2 regions of the Undibacterium sp. MH2W genome follow, and region 1 is predicted to be linked to the other one. Evidence: riboswitches for the same ligand, from Rfam matches in the RefSeq annotation. Region 1 holds a riboswitch; the other holds the start of a gene.

Evidence for each region. A riboswitch is a leader RNA that binds a small molecule or an ion and turns the genes downstream of it on or off. The one in region 1 is predicted to bind thiamine pyrophosphate.
Region 2: it holds a riboswitch for thiamine pyrophosphate, as region 1 does, so the genes downstream of both, thiC (phosphomethylpyrimidine synthase ThiC) here and ACO0K2_RS03830 (TonB-dependent siderophore receptor) in region 1, are expected to answer to the same signal.

What each region holds. Positions count from the first base shown of each region.
Region 1 is NZ_JBMPPA010000001.1:895,153-906,571, forward strand. It holds gene ACO0K2_RS03785 (cobyric acid synthase) at 1-337, shown strand, start outside; gene tolA (cell envelope integrity protein TolA) at 578-1,549, shown strand; gene tolB (Tol-Pal system beta propeller repeat protein TolB) at 1,556-2,842, shown strand; gene pal (peptidoglycan-associated lipoprotein Pal) at 2,870-3,409, shown strand; gene ybgF (tol-pal system protein YbgF) at 3,586-4,347, shown strand; tRNA gene ACO0K2_RS03810 (tRNA-Lys) at 4,419-4,494, shown strand; tRNA gene ACO0K2_RS03815 (tRNA-Lys) at 4,551-4,626, shown strand; gene ACO0K2_RS03820 (class I SAM-dependent methyltransferase) at 4,872-5,753, shown strand; gene ACO0K2_RS03825 (Ppx/GppA family phosphatase) at 5,888-7,345, shown strand; gene ACO0K2_RS03830 (TonB-dependent siderophore receptor) at 7,399-9,582, opposite strand; TPP riboswitch at 9,659-9,755, opposite strand; gene rarD (EamA family transporter RarD) at 10,002-10,889, opposite strand; gene ACO0K2_RS03840 (cobalamin-binding protein) at 11,037-11,419, opposite strand, start outside.
Region 2 is NZ_JBMPPA010000001.1:18,422-29,840, reverse strand. It holds gene ACO0K2_RS00130 (thiazole synthase) at 1-618, opposite strand, end outside; gene thiS (sulfur carrier protein ThiS) at 713-928, opposite strand; gene thiC (phosphomethylpyrimidine synthase ThiC) at 934-2,847, opposite strand; TPP riboswitch at 2,941-3,043, opposite strand; gene ACO0K2_RS00115 (tetratricopeptide repeat-containing diguanylate cyclase) at 3,165-5,237, opposite strand; gene ACO0K2_RS00110 (valine--tRNA ligase) at 5,462-8,287, shown strand; gene ACO0K2_RS00105 (DUF2147 domain-containing protein) at 8,474-8,917, shown strand; gene ACO0K2_RS00100 (acyloxyacyl hydrolase) at 9,078-9,620, opposite strand; gene ACO0K2_RS00095 (NAD(P)-dependent oxidoreductase) at 9,746-10,660, shown strand; gene ACO0K2_RS00090 (glycosyltransferase family 2 protein) at 10,698-11,419, opposite strand, start outside.

The DNA of each region.
Region 1 (11,419 bases):
ACGGTTAGAGCAAGTCACCGGCACTTGCCTTTTTGGGCAATCACAAGCGTCGGTGAGTGGATATGAAATACACATGGGCATTACCTATGCGAGTAATGAAACCCTGCCGGTATTTCATATCCATGGTGCAGATGAAGGCGCGCGTTCTCCGGATGATCTTATTTTGGGGACGTATCTGCATGGATTATTTGATCACCCCGACGCCTGCCATGCGCTGCTGACATGGGCAGGCTTAGAAAGTGATCTTAAGCCCGATTTGGGCGTGTTGCGTGAGCGAAGCATTGATCGTCTTGCCGATGCCTGTGTGCCATTATTGGCTGCTCTGCAAAATCTTTGATCTGAATCTATCGCCTGTTGACCACGCAGATGATAGGGCGTTGATTGACAATGAGTGTACAAAGATAAAGTATGCCCACCGAGCAGCGCAGAGATTGACGTTAACGGCAAATCGCGTTTTTATTGTTGCCACGTCGTGATAGCCTGTAAAGTCGGTCATGACAAGCTTATAATTCAGGCATCACGATAATTTTTTTGCGTTTTAGGGAACCAAGTCCGACTTGGCGAATCACATTTGGCTATGAATCAAGCTTCTATTTCAGGACGTCCACCTTACCAGCAATACCAATCGGGTCAGGGGCGCGCGATTGCGCTCGCTGTGCTTGTCCATTTGTTACTGTTGGGGTTTCTGTGGATCGGTATTAAATGGCAGAACAAAGAGGCAACAGCCGTTGAAGCGGAAGTATGGGACATGACCATGCGCGACGCCGCGCCGTTGCCCGTTCCCGTTGAGCCTACGCCAGCACCAGAGCCTGAGCAATCACTCACGCCACCGACGCCCATCGTGAAAGAGGAAGCGCCAAAAGAAGACCCCGAGATTGCGATTGAGCAAGAAAAGCAACGCAAACGTCTTGAAAAGCAAAAAGAATTACAGCGGCAGGAAGAAATTGCAGAACAGCTACGAAAAGAAGCGTTGCGAAAAGAGCAAGAGGCGCTTCAAGCCAAAAAAGAGAAAGAAAAAGAGCGGGAGTTAGAGAAAAAACGTGTCGCTGAGCAAGAGTTGCAGGCCAAAAAAGACAAAGAATTGGAAAAACTCAAGCAGGAAAAACTGGAAAAGCAAAAATTAGCAGACCAGAAAGCGCAACAAGCCAAAGAAAAAGCAGCCAGCGATAAGTTATTTAAAGAAAACATGCAGCGTTTGTCTGCGCAAGCCGGTGCGACGGGGAGTGGCGGTTCCGGAGCGGCTGCACGTTCGACAGGGAATAACCGTGGCGATCCGAGTTATGGTGCCAAAATTGCAGCGAAAATTCGCTCAAATACCGTCTACAATGTCCCCGATATGGTAGCTGGTAACCCCGAGGTGGTGTATCAGATTGACCTGCTACCAGATGGCTACCTGCGTGGACCTGCTCGTAAATTGAAATCATCGGGGATCCAAGCGTTTGATGATGCGGTCGCCAAAGGAATCGATAAGGCACAGCCTTTCCCGCGCGATAGTTCTGGTGCTGCGGCTACAAGCTTAGATCTGCATTACAAAATGAAAGAAGAGTAATTGGCAATGATGTCTATATTCAAAAAAATAGCAGTAAGTGCGGTCGTTGCGGCCGGAATGAGCCTCGGTGCAAGTGGATCAGCCTATGCGCAATTGCGCGTTGAGGTGTCTGGGGTCGGTTCAACACAGATCCCCGTTGCGATCGCCTCATTTGCGAACGAAGGCCTCACCCCGCAGCAAATTACGAGCATCATCAAAGACGATTTGACACGAAGCGGGTATTTCAAAATGATTGATACCGGTGTGGTGTTGACGGAGACCTCGCCTGTTAATTTTGATGACTGGAAGCAACGTGGTGCCGAAGCACTCGTCGTTGGGAGTGTGCAGAGCCTTGCAGACGGTCGATTCGACGTTCGTTATAAACTACTCGATACGATTAAATCCTCGACGTTGTCGGGATTTGCCGTTGCCACCCCGCCTGCCAATACACGCTTAACTGCACACAAAATCGCGGATGATATTTACGAAAAACTGATCGGCGTGCGGGGTGCGTTTTCGACACGCATCGCTTATGTGACGAAGGCCGGTTCCGAATACCGTCTTGAAGTTGCCGATGCAGATGGCGAGGGAGTGCGCGTCGCGTTACGCTCGAACGAACCGATTATCTCGCCTGCATGGTCTGCCGATGGGACAAAAGTGGCTTACGTGTCCTTCGAAGCAAAAAAACCAGTAATCTGGGTGCAAAACCTCGTCACGGGTGAGCGTAAAGTTATTGCCAACTACAAAGGCAGCAATTCAGCGCCAGCGTGGTCGCCAGACGGCAGCCGTTTGGCCATCGCACTCTCGCGTGATGGGTTGACTCAAATTTATACGGTTGGCGCCGATGGCACTGGCTTGAAGAAATTGACAAGCAGCACCAGCATTGATACCGAGCCGCAGTTTTCAGCGGATGGTGAATCGATCTATTTTCTAAGTGATCGTAGTGGCGGTCCGCAAATTTATCGTATCGGCGCAAACGGTGGCGAACCAAAGCGTGTGACATTTAACGGTAGTTACAACATTACACCTCGTATATCCCCAGATGGAAAAACGTTGGCATATATTTCTCGGCGTGAAGGTAAGTTTCAGTTGTACGCTTTAGACTTGGTCACTGGTCAAGAGCAACGTTTATCTGATACTACCAAAGACGAATCCCCAAGTTTTTCGCCGAATGGTCGTTACATCATGTACGCAACTGAGTCTGGCCGTCGGGCAACGCTGGCGGTGGTCTCAATTGATTGCAAAGTTAAACAGAGATTGACGGTGCAAGCCGGAGATATTCGGGAGCCCACGTGGGGTCCCTTTATGAAATAATTTTTACTCACTTTATCAGGAGAGAATATGCGCTTCACTTCCCAAACAAAAACGATCGCTTTGGTCATTTCCAGTGTTGTACTGATGTCCGCTTGCGCATCTAAAGTACCACTCGAAGAAAAAGCAAAAGTTGAAGATAAGCCAGTACAAACGGCAGCAACACCACCAGCGGATACTAATGCCGTTAAAACAGTGGTAACTGGCTCGGTTGACCCATTAAACGATCCACAAGGTGTATTGGCAAAACGTAGTGTTTACTTTGACTTCGACAGCTACGTTGTGAAAGATGACTACAAATCTGTTGTCGAAAATCACTCCAAATACCTCGGCACAAACAAAGGCCGTAAGATTTTGATTCAAGGTAATACCGATGAGCGTGGTGGTAGTGAATACAACCTGGCGCTGGGCCAGAAACGTGCTGAAGCCGTACGTAAATCGATGAGCTTATTGGGTGTGCCTGAGTCTCAAATGGAAGCGGTTTCGTTGGGTAAAGAGAAGCCAAAAGCAGCTGGCCACGACGAAGCTTCTTGGGCTGAAAACCGCCGCGCTGATATCGTTTACCAATAATCACCAGCATTGACTGGTGATGCACTAGCGGAACGCCTGAGCGTCGGTCACTTGATAGGGTGACCGGCGCGTTTTTATTTTGGATGGTCGCTATTTGTATGAACACGGTGCTTTGTTGCTGGTATGCTGTTGAAGGCTCTTCGTTTTTTTACCCCGTTTTTAGATTAATAATAGCTATGAAACTATCCTCCTTTCGCACCTCGATTCTTGTTGCTGCTTTATTCACTGCGTTAGCCCCCGGTGTGGCTTCCGCTGGTATTTTTGATGACGATGAGGCACGCAAAGCGATTTTAGATTTGCGCGCAAAACTCGATGCAGTGAATGTCCGTCTCGATAAAACCGATGATCTGAAAGCGAACAAGAGTACAGCGCTGGATCTGGCCAACGAAAATGAACAATTACGTGCCGAGATTGCCAAGTTGCGCGGACAAATAGAAGTGTTATCGAATGACATCGCCAATACGCAACGACGTCAGCAGGATTTTTACGTCGATTTGGATAATCGCTTACGTAAAATGGAACCAAAACGGATGACCGTGGACGGCAAAGATGCGGTAGTCGAAGTCAGCGAACAGCGTGCCTTTGATAACGCCATGGCGTTATTTAAAGAGGGTGATTACAAAAATTCCGCACCCGCATTTTCTAGTTTTATCGCAGCCTATCCGCAATCAGCCTACCTTGGTTCGGCACAGTACTGGCTTGGTAACTCGTTCTATGCGCAACGTGATTGTAAAAGTACCATTGCAGCAATGCAGCAGCTAGTGAGAGCCTACCCAGACCACCCAAAGGCACCGGACGCCATGTTAAACATTGCAGGCTGCTACACAGAGCTGAAGGACAAAGTCGCTGCCAAGAAAACGCTTGAGACGCTGATTTCTCAATATCCGGGTACCGATGCTGCTCAAGCAGCAAAGAGCCGCCTAGGCTCAGGTAAGTAAGTACCGCAAGGATTTAATCCAAAGACGGGGATTGACAGAGGGGCTGAAACGCCATATAATTTCGGTCTTTCGGGTCGTTAGCTCAGCTGGTAGAGCAGCGGACTTTTAATCCGTTGGTCGCAGGTTCGAATCCCGCACGGCCTACCACGAATACAAAAGAAGCTTACTTTGCGAATAAGCTTTTAGATTTTTTAGCAGGTTTTGGGTCGTTAGCTCAGCTGGTAGAGCAGCGGACTTTTAATCCGTTGGTCGCAGGTTCGAATCCCGCACGGCCTACCAAAACAAAATGCAAAAAGCCAATCCACACGGGTTGGCTTTTTGCTTTTATACATGCTGATTCGTCATCAGTCGCCTCGTCTCAACTTGTCGGTCATAGTGAACGTTCCACTGATTAACTGCTGCTGCGAGTAAAATAGCAGTGTTGGCACGCAACGTCGAGCACGCCATTGTTCATTGGTATCGATCCTGATGCCGCTTGTTTTTATGATCTGTTTTACCATCCTATAATAATTAGGCATCGCAAAATGAAGAAAAATTCCGTGAAAAAACAATCATCAGATCCCTCCGTCGCGTCAGAGAAACACGAAATACGCCCGGGGCAATCGATCGAGTTGCTCAAGGAATTGCACATTCTCACGCGTGATGGAAAATTAAATCAGGATAGCCGTCGTAAGCTCAAGCAGGTTTATCACCTTTACCAATTTATTGAGCCCTTATTACTCAAGTTGCAAGAATCTCACGCGGATATTAGCCTCGTGGATCATGGTGCCGGTAAGTCGTATCTTGGATTTATTTTGTATGATTTGTTTTTTAAATCCGCGCAGGCACAAACGCATGCACGCATTTACGGCATTGAAACGCGCGATGAACTCGTACAACGGTCGACCGAGCTGGCACAGCGTCTTGATTTTCCTGGGATGTCATTTCTCAATCTCTCGGTTGCTGAATCGACGCATTCGGATCTTTTGCCACCGCAAATCGATATCGTTACCGCCCTGCACGCATGCGATACAGCCACTGATGATGCGATACAGTTTGCGTTAAAAAAGAAAGCGCGATTCATGGTGCTCGTACCTTGCTGTCAAGCTGAGGTCGCCTCGGAATTACGGAAAAACAAAGGCGAAGCTGTTCGAAATAATCCTCTCTCTGAAATGTGGCGTCATCCTATTCATACACGTGAGTTTGGTAGTCAGATCACCAATGTCTTACGTTGCTTGCAATTGGAAGCGCATGGATATCAGGTCAGGGTAACGGAACTGGTTGGTTGGGAGCATTCCATGAAGAATGAACTGATCATTGCAGAATATAAAGGAACACCCGCAAAACGCCCCGCAGAACGTTTAGCAGAAATGTTGAATACGACAGGATTAGACGGATTGCGTGAGCGATTTTTTCTGCCGCAATAAAACCAAATGCGCGCATCAAGAAGCGCTCGTGCCAGACGAGATGATCGTCATGGCAATGTCATAAAAAATGATTAGTATCATTTCTCAGTAACGCTACAATATTGACTGGTATTACCTTTTGAAGGAAAGCAAACATGCTGGCCGCCGTGGATTTGGGTTCTAATAGTTTTCGTATGCATATTGCACGCCATGAAGGCGATGCGATTCGCGTTGTTAAAAGTGCGCGTGAGCCGATTAGGTTGGCTGCAGGACTCGATGAACAAGGTAATCTCACACCCGAAGCGATGCAGAGCGCGATTGACTGTTTGAGCCGTTTTCGCGAGATTTTGAACGCCTATCCAGTTGATAATTTACGTGTTGTCGCAACGAACACAATCCGGATTGCAAGAAACGCAGCAGTACTACTTCCCTTGGCAGAAGCAGCAATTGGTCATCCTATTGATGTGATTTCAGGTGAAGAAGAGGGGCGTCTCATTTATATGGGCGTTTCTAATTCTGTGGCGATTCCGGGTGAACGTCGGCTTGTGATGGATATTGGCGGTGGATCGACGGAAGTCATTCTGGGTCGCGGTCACGAAATCGTGAACGTCGAATCATTTAGTATCGGCACTGTTAAAACGAGTGCTAATTTTTTCCCGGATGGGCGTTTGACCGAAGCTGCGTTTGAGGCGGCTATTCTGTCAGCACGGTCCATGTTTGAAGATGCCGCACCTATCTATCAGCCACAGCATTGGCGTAAAGCCTACGGTTCCTCGGGTACCATGCGCGCCATTGCAGATGCCATCCTTAAAGGTGGCCTGGGTGATGGCAAGATCACCCTGTTAAGTCTGAATGCACTCAAACAATACTGTATCCAATGCGGCAAAATCAGCGACCTAGAGCTGAGTGGTATCAAGCCTGAGCGCGTTGCGATGGTTGTTGGTGGGTTGGCGATCTTAATTGGTTTGATGTCTGAATTTCAGATCGAAGTACTGATCCCCGTTGAAGCCGGTTTGCGTATGGGTGTCATGTGGGATTTGTACCTGCGTGCAACGAAACGCGATCGCCGCGAAGTCTCCGTACAAAAAATCGCGACGATGTTTAACACCGATATGGCACGTGCTAACAGAGTCGTCGATATGGTGAAATCGTTGTATCAGCAATTAAAGCCAGCCTCAGACAATTACTTACGCTTATTGCTTTGGAGCGCGCGTCTGCACGAAGTGGGGATGGCGATTTCGCATACGGGTTATCACAAGCACGGTTCTTACATGATCGAGAACGCGGATATGGCTGGCTTCACGACCCGCGAACAACGCATCATGAGCAAGCTCATCCTGAGTCAGAAGGGCAATTTGCGCAAATTGGGTGAGGCGTTGACTGATCCTGATTTCGCCAAAGCGGTGTTGGCTTTGCGTTTGTCCGTCATGCTGATGCATTCTCGCGCTGAGATCGATTATGAAGATATCCGTTTAAAAATGAAGCGGAGCGTTGAATTAGAAATGCGTCGAGACTGGGTCACATTGCATCCAACAGTCGCTTATTGGTTGCAGAAAGAAATCGAATCCTGGCGTGAGATTGGCGTTGATTTCTTAGTGCGAACGAACGTGTAAGCGATCATGTGGAGACAATGCCTGCGCCTCGTCTCCACACGTCAACAGCGAAGTTAGAAATCAAATTGCGCTGATAATTTATAGAGCCGCGGCGCACCCGGGAACAAGTATCCACCAAGTTGTTGCGTTGCATCTCGCCAATAGAATTTATTCAATACGTTATCGACGTTGAAGCGCAAGGTTGTGGTTGTGTTGCCGATCCGCGTAACGTAGCGAGCACCTGCATTGTAGACCTGGTACCCAGGAATCATAACGGCGTTATCAGGCGTATAGGCTTTATTGCCGGAGTATTGCCAACTAGCGTTGACATCCAATCCCTTGATCTCTGCAACCGCATAATCCACGTAGATCGTGGATTTTAACCGTGGCACGTCGAGGACGCGTTTCCCCTCCTGTGAAGCATCGCCTGTATCCTGTTGAATGGCATCCAGCGCAGTGATACTCGTGCCTAGCGTCAGTTGCGGTGTGATTCTGCCTTGTGCAGTCAATTCCAGACCGGTATGGCGGGCATGGCCGTTTTGTATGTAATTATTGAAATTGCTGTCTTGATTCGTATCGATGTAAGCGAGTGGTTTTTCAATACGGAACAGCGCCGCAGTCAGGGTGAGGTCTTTATTGACGTCTGTTTTGATACCGACTTCTACTTGTTTGGATCGTGCGGGATCGAGTATCTGATTCGCATTATTCGTCCCAAATGGCGCAACGGTACCATGCTCAACCCCTTGCGCAAACGAAGCGTATAGCGATGTATTCTGTGCAGGTTTATAGACAACGGCGATATTCGGTACCCAGTAATCATGCTGGTATCCAGTAAAGCCGAGTTGCGTACGTTCCACATGAAGGCGGCGAAGGCCAGTATGCAGCGTCCATGCCTCGTTGAAATGAATCGCATCTTGCACGAACGCAGACCATTCCTTATCCGTCCGCTGTAACATCACTGGTCCAGTTGTGTTTGTCGATTGACCAACAACGACAGGATTGAAGATGTTGTTCGTCCCAACAAAATCATACACATAGGCGCCAAAATAATCTTTGCGCTGTGAGTCAGCCAAACCGAGAGCCAACTGATGGTGTATCGTGCCTGTGCTGAACTGACCATTTAACAAGGCTTGCCCACCCCGAGACGATTTTGATTCGCCAACGCTTTGGTAGTCATAAACATCATAGTCGCCATTCGCACAATAGCCGGAAGAGAGATTGCCTGTGCTACAGCCGAAGGGGAACGCTGTGTAGTCGTTGCGTTTGAACTCGTGTTTGTTAACCGCGACACTGGCTGTCCAAGCGGAATTGAGTTTATATTCGTAGCGGATTCCAATATCGCTGTCTTTGGTGTCGACAGGCTTTGACCAAGGCTGGTTATTGAGCATCGTATCAGCACTGATCCGTTGCGGCAGATCGGTACCGTTTGTGAGCTGAAAACCGGGAGCAGAAATCTGCGCGCGGTGCTGGTAGTCGAAGTCAAATTGCAACAGGGCTTGCGATGAAAGGTGCCAGTCAAATGCACCTGAAACAAATTGACGATGACCATTCGCGCCGACGATATACGATCGCAAGCGCTCTTCCGCCGCGTTGATACGATAACCAAATTGTTTATCTGACGACATGCCGCCCAAATCCAGCGCTCCATACAAGGTACCGCGTTCGGAAATGCTGGTAGTGATACTTCGCAGATCGCTGTCAGTAGGGCGCTTAGTCACATAATTGATGATGCCACCGGGTGTGGCAAAGCCAGACTCAAATCCAGAAACACCCTTCAGTATTTCGATGGTTTCTTTGTTTTCTAGCGGAATCACACCATCATCAGGGATGGCAAACCCATCTTTACGATAGCTGTATTCATTGTCCAATGGGAAGCCACGAATCGAGAATTGTTCAGCGTAACCCACGGCATTGTAGGCATCGTTCACACTGGCGTCATATTTCACCACATCGGTTGTTAGCCGAATTTGTAGATCCTCCAGTTGTTTCGTACCCCACGCATTCACTGAAAAAGGAGTGTCGAGGAGTTTTTCGTCAATAAAGCCCGTCACTTTAGAATGATCTGGCTTTGCGGGTGTTTTGCTACCCGAGACGACGACCTCTTGTAATGTTGATGTGTCGGTCGCGGCGATCGCTTCAGGTTCCGCGGCGGCGTAAGCGCTTGGCAGGCACAGTGCTTGGGCAATGGCGAGGGCGATCATCGTTGGACGGAATGCCGGATGAGACAAAAAAGAAGGGCGTGCGAAGGATGGTGTCATGATGTGCTCGTTAAACTTGTTATGCGCATACTGGATGGCAGCAAAGAAGCAAACAAAGCATGGACGAGCAGAAAACAGCGTGGACTTTGCGCTTCCCTTCGCTGGCATTATCCAGATCAGGTTCAAGGGACTCTCTCACCCGGAAATACATTCCAGGACCCCTAGCGAAGGCGCTACTGTAACATGAAAGTGAAGGGATGGCTGTCGACGCCCACTGTTGCGTCGTCATTGTGTGGTTTTTTACCAGAGAGAACGTCCTTCTCTGGTTAATTCGATAATGTATTTATTGGGTTAAATAGTAATAATGAAAAGCCCGGAATGGTCAATTCGAACGCAATGAGAAGGCAATGAGAAGGCAATGAGAAGGTAATAAGACTTCAACAATGGCTGCATCAAGCAGCCATTGTTTTTAAATGATGTTATGAGACCGTAGTTCTCTTCTGTTTAACATTCATCCACACACTTTCAGCCGAGTAGATCACCAATGCAACCCAAATTGCTGCGAAGCCAATTAGTCGATGGGTATCAAGGGTTTCGTTAAATAACCAGACGCCAAGCATGAGTTGGACGAACGGTGCGATGTACTGCAACAATCCTAGCGTTGTCATAGGAATGCGGCGCGCACCAGCGGCAAACATGAGTAAAGGAATGGCGGTGATAGGACCGCTCAGTGCCAGTAAGACTTTGAGTGATAGATCGCCGGTGATTAATGCATTTTGCCCATGCATGGTCAGCCATGTCAGATATCCAAACGCAAACGGGAAGAAAATCGCGGTTTCTAAAGAGAGACCTTCTAACGCACCGAGCGTTGCTGTTTTTCGAAGTAAGCCATAGGTACCGAAGGTAATCGCTAATGACAAGCCGATCCATGGTAAATGCCCTGTCTGGATCGTCATCCAAGCGACGCCTATCGCAGCTAAAGCGATCGCTACCCACTGTCCCTGCCGTAAGCGTTCTTTGAGTAAGACTGAGCCAATCAATACATTGACCAAGGGGGTCATAAAATATCCTAGGCTGGCATCAATGACTTTGCCATCATTCACAGCCCAGATATAGATAAACCAATTCGCCGACAGCAATAACGCACTGAGCGTGAAGTTACCAATGAGTTTAGGCTGACGGCGGACGATGGTGAGCCAGTCCCATTGTTTGCGTACGCTTAAGACGATGACCAAGAATAGCAATGACCACAACATACGGCTTAATAAAATTTCCAACGAAGGAACCGCATGCAGCGCTTTGAAATATAAAGGAAACAAGCCCCAGATTGTGTAGGCAGAACCTGCCAGAAAAATACCTTTACGCATTACTGCAATCCAAATAAGAAGACCGACATGGCGGCCAGACTCGACATTATCGCTGTATTCATGAATGCGTGCAGTGATTTGCGGTGCTATCAGCTCGGAACAGGTCGGAGCCTGCCAGAACATGTTCGATTGCGTCGGAGCGGGGGATTATTTTGCTCGGGCGAGAGCAATTTTTTTGCAGAGCGCTTCAGTGCCGTCGAGGATGCGAGGACCTGCGCGGTTGAGTATGTCTGCAGGGACTGCATAGAGGTGATTCTTCTTCACTGCGTTGAGCGTCTTAAATTGTCGCCAGTCGTTTAGGCTGTCGGTATTATCTCCCCCAGTCATGATGACGTCCGGGTTACTGGCTAGTAGCGCTTCCGTGGTAATGGTGGGACTTAACTCTTTGAGGCGACCAAAAACATTGGTGCCACCGCATAGCCGGATTGATGCTGAGATCATGTGCTCATCGTTGAGTGTCATGAGCGGCTTGTTCCAGACTTGATAGAAAACGGTGATCGGCGTGACGTTGTCAGGTTGGCGGTAGGTTT
Region 2 (11,419 bases), 880 kb from region 1:
ACAGCCTAATTCCATGGCAATCGCTGCATCGGAAGCGGTTCCTACGCCAGCATCGACCAACACGGGCACCTTCGCCTGTTCGATGATTAAGGATAAATTCCATGGGTTCAAAATCCCCATCCCCGATCCAATCAGCGATGCTAGAGGCATGACAGCAACACAGCCGATCTCTTCGAGCATTTTGGCTTGAATAGGATCGTCGCTGCAGTAGACCATCACATCAAATCCGTCTTTCACCAGCGTTTTTGCTGCTTTCAAGGTTTCAGGCATATTGGGAAATAGCGTCTTTTCATCCCCCAGCACCTCGAGTTTACATAGTTTGTGTCCACCTAATAATTCACGCCCCAACTGCAAGGTGTAGACAGCGTCTTCAGCGTTATAACATCCCGCAGAATTAGGTAAGATCGTATAGCGGGAAGGTGGTACCACATCGAGTAAACTCGGCGCGTGGGGGTCTTGTCCGATGTTCACGCGTCGGATCGCGACGGTAATGATCTCGGCACCTGCCGCCTCGGTTGCTAATCGTGTTTGTTCAAGATCTTTGTATTTACCGCTACCGACCAATAAACGAGAGCGGTAGGTTTTTCCGGCAATGGTAAAGCCGTCTGTTGTTTGCATTTGATTTCCTTTGTTCACATCACGCTTGAACGATGCTGCTCATCCACGCTAGAGGTCTGGGCAACATCTTTTTGTATTCGGCTACAATGAGCGATCACCCACCACCAATCGCGCGGACGATATCAACTTTGTCCTCGCGTTGCAGTAACAAGCCACTCCACTGACTACGGGGAATAATGTGGCGATTCACTGCGACAGCGATGTTTTTTTCACGTAGCGCCAGCACACCGATCAGGTCATCAATCGTGTGACCGAACATCACTTGATACGCGCTGCCATTGAGCTCTATGTCAAATTCCAAATCCATCATGACGCTCACTGTTTTCGATAAAGTTCCGCACCGCTTTTCACAAATTCAACGGCTTTCACTTCCATGCCTTGCTTGAGCGCGGCGATCTCGGAGATCCCTTGATTGGCGGCATAGTCGCGTACTTCTTGCGTAATTTTCATGGAACAGAAATGTGGACCACACATTGAACAAAAATGGGCTACTTTGGCAGAATCTTTTGGCAAGGTTTCGTCATGAAATTCACGTGCTTTATCTGGGTCGAGACCAATGTTGAACTGGTCCTCCCAGCGGAACTCAAAGCGGGCCTTCGACAATGCGTTGTCGCGGATCTGTGCACCTGGGTGTCCTTTGGCGAGATCGGCAGCATGCGCCGCAATTTTGTAAGTGATGATGCCGTCTTTGACGTCAACTTTATTGGGCAATCCTAGATGTTCTTTAGGAGTGACATAGCACAGCATCGCCGTACCATACCAACCGATTTGGGCAGCACCAATACCGGACGTGATATGGTCATAGCCAGGTGCGATATCCGTCGTCAATGGTCCCAGCGTGTAAAACGGCGCTTCGTGACATTGCTCCAGCTGCAAATCCATATTTTCTTTGATCAAATGCATCGGCACATGACCAGGACCTTCGATCATGACTTGCACGTCATGTTTCCAAGCGATTTGGGTTAATTCACCCAAGGTTTTTAATTCACCCAATTGGGCTTCATCATTGGCATCGTAAATCGAGCCAGGACGCAGACCATCGCCGAGACTAAACGAGACATCATAGGCTTTCATGATCTCGCAAATTTCTTCAAAGTGTTCGTACAAAAAGCTCTCTTTGTGATGCGCCAAACACCATTTCGCCATAATCGATCCACCGCGAGAGACGATGCCGGTCATCCGCTTGGCGGTTAATGGCACATACTGCAAACGAACACCTGCATGGATCGTAAAATAATCGACGCCCTGCTCCGCCTGCTCAATCAAAGTATCGCGGAAAATTTCCCACGTAAGGTCTTCGGCTTTGCCATTCACCTTTTCAAGTGCTTGGTAAATAGGGACAGTACCAATCGGGACGGGCGAGTTACGGATAATCCATTCGCGTGTTTCATGAATGTGCTTGCCTGTCGACAGATCCATGACATTGTCGCCACCCCAACGAATCGCCCACGTCATTTTTTCTACCTCTTCGCCGATGGACGAAGTGACGGCAGAGTTACCAATATTAGCATTAATTTTCACTAAGAAATTCCGGCCAATAATCATCGGCTCGACTTCAGGATGATTAATGTTGGCAGGAATAATCGCACGACCTCGAGCGACTTCAGAACGGACAAATTCCGGTGTGATTTCTGCTGGAATCGCTGCACCAAAAGACTGTCCTGGATGCTGACGCCCCATCATCTCGGCCAGCTTGTTCCCCATTGGACCCGATGCTTTTAGATTGGCGAGATACTCTTTACGTTGCAGATTTTCACGGATCGCAATGTATTCCATTTCTGGCGTGATAATGCCTTGGCGCGCATAGTGCATCTGCGATACGTTTTTACCCGCTTTGGCGCGACGCGGCAGACGTTTAAGATTAAAACGTAATTCAGCTAATTGTGGATCATTGAGCCGTTTCTGGCCATATTTGGAAGTCGGTCCAGATAATTCTTCGGTATCGTTCCGCTCTGCAATCCATGCGCCGCGCACAGAGGGCAAACCGGAGCGAATATCGATGCTGACGTTGGGATCGGTATAGGGTCCCGATGTGTCGTAGACATAAATCGGGGGATTCTTTTCTGCACCAAAAGAAGCGGGGGTATCAGATTGGCTGATCTCACGCATCGGTACGCGGATGTCGGGACGACTACCTTGAATATAGACTTTACGGGAATTAGGCAGCGGTGCGATTGCTGCTTCATCGACTGTCGCTGTTGCAGACAGAAACTTCGGATTGGCGTTCATGTAGTTTGGCTCCTTTGCTTGTTGGCATGGAGCCAGCAAAGGAGTTTCTAAAAACACAGTGCGCGCATGACAAACAGCAACAACCATCACGGGCACGATTTTTAGCGGCTTCCCTTCGCTGGCATTATCCAGATCAGGTTCGAGGGTATTTCTCACCCGATATCACACATCGATATCAGGACCCCTAGCATTGTTTTACGTCACAGCGTGTCGTTTTAGTTTCACGCTATCGTCGTGCCAACATTATATCGCTAATTGCACAAATTTAAATAAAAAGAAATCACGTGTCAGCCATTCTCTATGACGTCATTCTGTGTTTAATGACTGACGTCACGCTTCGGTGGCCCCATCACTTCGACCAACTCAACAATCCCTCTGCTGACAGCTGCGGCCAAATCCTCTTCAAAATAGGGCATCGCTACATCAGCATCCACCAGCACCCGGGTAACGCCGTAAGCGCGATTGCGACCGTTCGCTTTTCCCAAATAAAGCGCCATATCAGCGATCTGAAGTGCTTTTTCCCAATTCAGTTTTTCCTCTGGAATCGTTGAAAACGGTAATGAAATAAATCCTGCTGTCATCGTTACTTGGATCGGATGACCGTTCGTCGTGATTGATGTGTCGCCCACTGAATGCAGAACTCGCTCAACGAGAACAGCAATCTGAGAAGGATCTGATTTTGGCGAATACACTAAAAATTCTTCGCCACCCCAACGTAACACGCGATCCGTGTCACGCACCGCTTTACGCAATCGCTGAGCGACCTCTGCTAAGACTGTATCCCCCGCAGCATGGCCAAACGTATCGTTGATTTGCTTAAAATGATCAATATCAAGCAGAATGAGACAATCAGGGTTCCCTTCTCGGGCTTCGCGACGATCTGCATTTATTTGCGCCACACGTGCATTCATCAATTCGACAAAGGACCGCCGATTATGTAAGCCAGTCAATGGGTCATGAATAGCATGAAATTCAAGTTGTGTATTTGCTTCACGTAGTTGCTTATTAACGCGTTGAACGCGGCGGTATAGCAAGAAAATAAAAATACCACCCATCACCGTTACAAGCGCACCAAGCAAAGTGATCACTTGCTGCAATTGATGGTTACGAATTTCGGCATCTTTTAGCGCATTTTCTTTCGCCAGTAATTCAATTTGTTTTTGTCGTTGTCCCGCGTTAAATTGCTCCTGCAACGAAGCAACGGCCTTTGATCGATCCGAGCGAAATAATTCGTCACTTAGTTTTTGCTGTTGGCGCAAAGTGGCCAATGCATCTTTGTACATCCCTGCCCGCTCGTACGTATTCGCTAATTCACCGATAATGCCTTCTGCATCTGACTTCTGTCCAGATTCCATCATGTCATGAATCACAGCATTGACCATCTCAACGCCTTGCTGCATTTTTCCTTGACCAGCAAGAGAAAAGCCAAGATTCACACGCGCAATGTAAATGGATTGTTTATCGCCGAGCTCTTCAGACCGCTGTAAACCTTGTCGCGCATAAATCTCAGCCTGCTTGTATTCATTGAGGGTGAGATAGTGGTCGCTGATGTTGATGAGGGAAATGACCTCATTGGTTATCATTCCAGCATCACGAGAAACTTTTAACGCTCTTTTATATGCTTCAATCGACTTGTCGTTCTGATTCAGCATCGAGTAGGCAATCCCTTGGCTGATACTCAGCGAGACCAACACCTTCGGCGCCCTCGCCAAAGGAGAAATATCAAGCGCCTCCTCCACCGTCGCCAAGGCTTTTTCTGGATCTTTCATATTGATATACAACTTAGCGATTGCATCAAGTCGACGGATCCGGTGCTGAACCTTACGGGAAGGCATATCATCGCTTAACTTCAGTGCCTCCAACATGTACTTCAATGAGGAATCAAAGTTTCCGAGGAGATAATGGACGGTGCCAAAAGCACTGTCTAGTCGGAGCCGTACCTCAACGGGCGTGTCGGGGGAAAGGGCTTCCTGAATGGCATTGAGCCGGCTCAAGCCCTCCTGAAGCTTGCCATGATCAATGATTTGGTAGACCAGCATGATTTGGCCGATGCGCATGCCAGCCGCATCGTTCTCTGCCGTTGCCAATGATACTAATTCGTTAATTGTCGCCGTACTGGATTGAATTTTTCCTGCGTCATAATATAAATCGACCAGCACTTTGAGTGTTTGCAGTCGCACCTGAACAGGTGTGGAAGCCGTTTGTTTCTGCTTGAGCTCCAGAAGGCGTTTGAGTGCTTCTGTGTTGTCGGTGTCGCCGATGGTCTGAATACTAGCAATTTGTGCAAGTTCGGCACTGTCGTCAGCGTACGCGACATGTCCACTGAGCAACAAACTCAGTAGGAAACAGACCAAAAAACGCAAGATCATCTGCAACTGTTTATTCACCATAGGTAGTCATTTCGCAGTCAAAGCGTGAAGATCACTATGCATTGCATCCTACCACTATAAGTGCAAATAAGAAAAAAATGACAGCAAAACCAAGATTTTCATTTGAACAAGTCGTTAATGCTCCACATCCATTTATTTTTTAGGAGAAATGCCAGACGATTGCGGCTTCAAGAGCGTCACTGTCATTTATAATCAACGGTTTAGCACACTACTAACAGATCATCATGGAATTAGCGAAGTCTTTCGAACCAGCAGAAATCGAACAATATTGGCGCTCTGAATGGGAGCAACGCGGCTATTTCGCGGCCAGCATGGATGATGGCAAACCGTCATTTTCTATTTTGTTACCACCACCAAACGTCACTGGCACCCTGCACATGGGGCATGCGTTCAATCAAACCATCATGGATGGCTTGACACGTTACTACCGGATGCGTGGTCATAATACCGCTTGGGTTCCAGGGACAGATCATGCCGGGATTGCAACACAAATCGTGGTGGAGCGCCAATTAGATGCGCAAAAGATTTCCCGTCATGATCTCGGTCGCGAAAAGTTTTTAGAAAAAGTCTGGGAATGGAAAGAAAAATCTGGCTCGACCATTACGGGTCAGATGCGTCGCCTGGGTGCATCGGCAGATTGGGATCGTGAATATTTCACCATGGACTCCGAGCGCTCCAAGGTTGTCACCGAGGTGTTTGTGCGCTTGGTTGAGCAAGGTCTGATCTACCGTGGTAAACGCCTCGTCAACTGGGATCCTGTCTTGGGCACTGCCGTATCTGATCTGGAAGTCGTGTCGGAAGAAGAAGACGGCTTTATGTGGCACATCCGCTACCCATTTGCGGATGGCACGGGTCATTTGACCGTTGCAACAACTCGTCCAGAAACACTGCTGGGTGACGTGGCCGTCGCGGTCGACCCGACGGATGAGCGTTATATCCATCTGGTTGGCAAAATGCTCAAATTGCCACTGACCGACCGCGAGATTCCTATCATTGCTGATAGTTATGTCGATAAAGAATTTGGTACTGGCTGCGTAAAGATCACTCCAGCACATGATCTGAACGACTATGCCGTTGGTCAACGCCATCAATTGGCGATGATCTGTATCATGACACTTGATGCCAAAATCAATGAAAACGCGCCTGCTGCCTATCAAGGCATGGACCGTTTTGTCGCACGTAAGCAAATCGTTGCCGATCTTGATGCACAAGGCTTGTTAGCCGAAGTCAAACCGCACAAGTTAATGGTGCCACGCGGTGACCGTACGAACGTCATCATCGAGCCAATGCTGACAGACCAATGGTTCATGGCAATGAGTAAGCCAGCGCCAGAAGGAACGCATTTCCCTGGCAAATCGATCGCTGAAGTCGCTTTAGAAAAAGTCGCCTCCGGAGAGATTAAGTTCGTCCCTGAAAACTGGACCACGACCTATAACCAATGGCTCAACAATATCCAAGATTGGTGTATTTCACGCCAATTGTGGTGGGGACATCAGATTCCAGCCTGGTATGGTGACAACGGTGAAGTGTTCGTTGCCCGCAATGAAGAAGACGCTAAGGTCAAAGCGGCGGCGGCTGGCTACACTGGTGCATTGAAGCGTGATGACGACGTGCTCGATACCTGGTTCTCCTCGGCGTTAGTGCCGTTCTCCACCATGGGCTGGCCAGAAGAAACGCCAGACATGAAGCACTTCTTGCCCTCCTCCGTGCTGGTCACAGGCTTTGACATTATTTTCTTCTGGGTTGCGCGAATGGTCATGATGACCACGCACTTTACCGGAAAAATCCCGTTCAACACCGTGTACGTGCATGGTCTTGTGCGTGATTCCAGCGGTCAGAAAATGTCGAAATCAAAAGGAAACACGCTCGATCCGATCGATCTGATCGATGGTATCAATGTCGATGATCTGGTCGCAAAACGGACTGTAGGTTTGATGAATCCGAAGCAAGCGGCGGCAATTGAAAAAGCAACCCGCAAAGAATACGCTGATGGTATTCAGGCATACGGCACTGACGCGATCCGCTTCACGATGGCGAGCTATGCTTCCCTCGGACGTAACATCAACTTCGATCTCGCCCGTTGTGAAGGCTACCGTAATTTCTGCAATAAGCTGTGGAATGCAACGCGCTTTGTTTTGATGAACACGGAAGGGAAAGATTGCGGATTCGGCGCGGAGATCACTGACGCGGATCTGGACTATTCTCTGGCGGATAAATGGATTATCTCCACACTGCAACGCGCTGAAGCCGACATTGAAAAAGGCTTTAGTGAGTTCCGTTTCGACAATATCTCGTCTGCTATTTACAAGTTTGTTTGGGACGAATATTGCGACTGGTACCTCGAAGTGTCAAAAGTTCAGGTACAACACGGCACAGAAGCACAGCAACGTGCAACACGCCGCACTTTATTGCGCGTATTGGAAGTTATCCTGCGTTTGGCCCACCCTATCATCCCATTCGTGACAGAAGCGCTGTGGCAGACCGTAGCACCATTAGCGGGCAAGCAATTGAATGCGGCTGGTGATTCCATTATGGTTCAGCCTTATCCGTTGTTCGTTGCAGCCAATGTGGACGAATCAGCAGAAGCATGGATGCACGCACTCAAAGCAATGACCGACGCTTGCCGCAACTTGCGTGGTGAAATGCAGTTGTCGCCCGCATTGCGTGTACCACTGCTGTTGCAAGCAGCCAATGCGGATGACAAAGCACGTCTGCAATCCTTTGCACCGTACCTGCAAGCCTTGGCAAAATTGTCTGAGGTCGACGTCGTCGACAGCTTGCCAGAGTCACCTGCACCTGTTTCTATCGTCGGCGAATCGAAATTGATGCTCAAAGTCGAAATCGACGTCGCTGCAGAACGTGAACGTTTATCGAAAGAAATCACACGTTTGGAAACAGAGATTGCCAAAGCAGAAGTCAAACTGAGCAATGAAAGTTTCGTCGCCCGCGCACCTGCAGCCGTTGTCGCACAAGAGAAAGAAAGAATGGCCAACTTCTCAGCGACGCTGGCAAAACTGCGCGAGCAATTCTCTAAATTGCCTACCGCCTAGTTTTACGCAAAAGTATTGTTAAGCGATTGTTAAAGGACTTGCTCTAAAATTTTGTACGTGGTGATGCACTTCACCACGTACAATTAATTTTCACAGTACAGCACCTGCGTCAAGATCAATGCATAAACGACGCGGGATGATGAAAAACAAAGCGACAGAACCATCGACTTTTACATCGGAGACACCATGAAAAAAACCGGACTCATTGCCATCCTTTTTGCCATCGCATTCGCACCACTTGCTCATGCAGAAGATTCCCCTGTTGGTCTGTGGAAAAACATCGACGACAAAACAGGTAAGCCAAAAGCATTGATCCGTATCACGGAATCCGGTGGCGAATTGCAGGGCAAGATTGAGCGGCTGTTCCTGGAAGGTGAAGCAGATAAAAATCCAAAATGCGATAAATGCGAAGGCGTCAATAAAGACCAACCGATCATTGGCATGACGATTTTGTTTGGTTTAAAAAAGGATGGAGACGAGTACTCAGGTGGCAAAATCCTGGATCCAGGTAGTGGAAAACTCTACAGCAGTAAAATCACTCCCATAGAAAATTACAAAAAACTGAATGTACGCGGCTATATCGGCACACCATTCATTGGTCGCTCACAGATTTGGGTCAGAGAGCAATAATTTTCTCACGAAGCGTCAGATCTAATAAAAAAGGGAGCGAAAGCTCCCTTTTTTTGCATGCGTGGCCTTGACTTCGTCGGTCTCAGTGATCAAGTCGATTGAATCAGAAATCAATCACCTTAATCACATTAACCACATCCATCAACGCAAACCACCCACATTAGAAACTATGTCCTACCTTGATCACAGCCAAGTTAGCACCAGGATTAGGATGTTTAATCGCACCGTTAGAGAAATGCTGGACTTTCAATGCCACATCCCAACCATTGTTAAAGACATAGCCGACACCTAAGTGATCACCGAACTGAAAGGCGGTAGAAAACTGACGATTGTTATTGCTGTAAATGTGTGAGAACAAATGAATACCGACCGCTGCTTCACCGTAAAGGCCTTTACGGCTGTCATTCTGAAAACGGAATACAGGTGTAATGCCGATATCTGTGATGTTTTGTGTATCCCCTGGAATCCCTTTGTAGGCGTTATTGCGCCATTGGGTCAGTGTGGCATCCCAATAACCGCCGATAAACGTGCCATTGGATTTGTACCATTCATTGTCCCAGTTCCACTGCGCGCCTGCTCTCACGAATTGTGAACGGTTGCCAGTGGCGACCTCACCTGACACAGAGTCGACTGCCGAAGCGCTCGCATGAACAAGCGCCATTCCCAAGCACGCTAAAAGAAGCTTTTTATTTAAGATTTTCATAGTTAAGGTCTACACATTGTCAATACAGTATCCCGAAAGAATAACATAAATCCGATGAGCGAAAACAACGGCACATGAATTGAAAAGCGTTATCATCACAAAGACATCTTCTGACCACTCATGTTATGCCGAATAAAGAACATATCGCCTTTTTGGGGCTGGGCCTCATGGGATTGCCGATGGCAACCCGCTTATGCCAAGCAGGATATCCACTCAGTGTATGGAACCGGACCATCGCCAAAGCAGCGCCACTTGCCGCCTTGGGCGCGCGCGTTGCTACCACATCTACTGACGCGGTCAAAGAGGCACAGGTCACCGCTGATATCATCATTACGATGCTCGATGCAGGTCCCGTTGTTGAAGAGGTATTACAACAGGTCCTGCCTGTCCTCAAGCCTGGCAGTATCGTCATTGATATGAGTTCAACAAAGCAGTCTGAAGCGCAGCATTTTCACGCGTTATTACAAGAACACGGTGTCATATTCATCGACGCTCCCGTTTCGGGTGGCGTGATTGGCGCGCAACAGGGACAGTTGGCGATTATGGCGGGCGCCAGTGATGCCAGTTTTGCAGCAGTCAGAGATATTCTGTCCGTGCTGGGTCGCCCTACTCACGTTGGCGCGCCTGGTGCCGGACAATTGGCAAAATTGTGTAACCAGCTCATCGTCGGCGGCACGATCACTATCGTCGCTGAGGCATTGCTCTTGGCACAGGCAGGTGGCGCAGATCCCGCTGCCGTCCGCCAAGCGCTTCGCGGCGGCTTTGCGGAGAGTAGGATTTTAGAGGTACATGGTCAGCGGATGCTTGATCGCACGTTCATCCCCGGTGGACAAGTAAAATCGCAAGCGAAAGACATGCGCAATATCATGGATGCGGCCCACCGTACGGGACTTGAACTACCGCTCACGGAGCATGTGACTGCACTTTTTGCTGCCTTACTGGCCGAACACCCCAGCGCTGATCATTCAGCCGCCCTGCTCGCCCTCGAGGCGAATAATCTAGGACATCGTCTGGGCACAAAAGAAAATGTCTTGCCCTGAGGTAAAGTAAAAGACGACGATTACCGTCGTCTTTCTACTATCGGCGCGGCAATACCAGCGCCAGCATATAGAGAATCACTGTCCCAAAAAAGGTCCGGTTTTCAATATCTTGTTGATACAGCCCACGTACACGCTGAAAACGTGACATCTGCTTAAACCCAGTCAGATAACGGATCGCTGCATGACATTTTTCAGGCGTATCAGGAAAGCTAGCAAGAAATGTTTTTGCCTGCGTACCTGCATTTTCCAGACTGCTACGCGCCTCTTTAAATTTCAGATGTGGGGACAAAAACAGATCGCGATAACGTCGTGTTTTCGCGCCAATTTGATTATTTTCGTGCTGTCGGTAGAGCATCGTTTGCTCTGCCACATAACCCACTTCTCCAAACGAACTAGCCACCAAAATGAGCCAGTAATCATGCATGATAGCGCCGGTAGGTACAGGGATCGCTTTGTTGATCAACGCGCGGTTCATCAGCATTGTGCAACCGGGTGCGACGTTCGAGAGAAAAATATTTTTTGGATAACGATAGCCGTCTACTTTGATTTTTTGATACGCCATAAACGACGGATGAATCGTATTGAGCGCGCTGTCGGTCACACGTAAATCAGTAAAAACAAGAAGCGGTTTGTCGTTGCCGGCTTGCGTTTCAAGTTCGAGCAACTTGGTGATCGATAACGCGATTTTATTTTCTAGCCAAATATCATCCTGGTCGGACAACATCACATACGCCGCCGTTGTGTTTTGGATTGCATAAT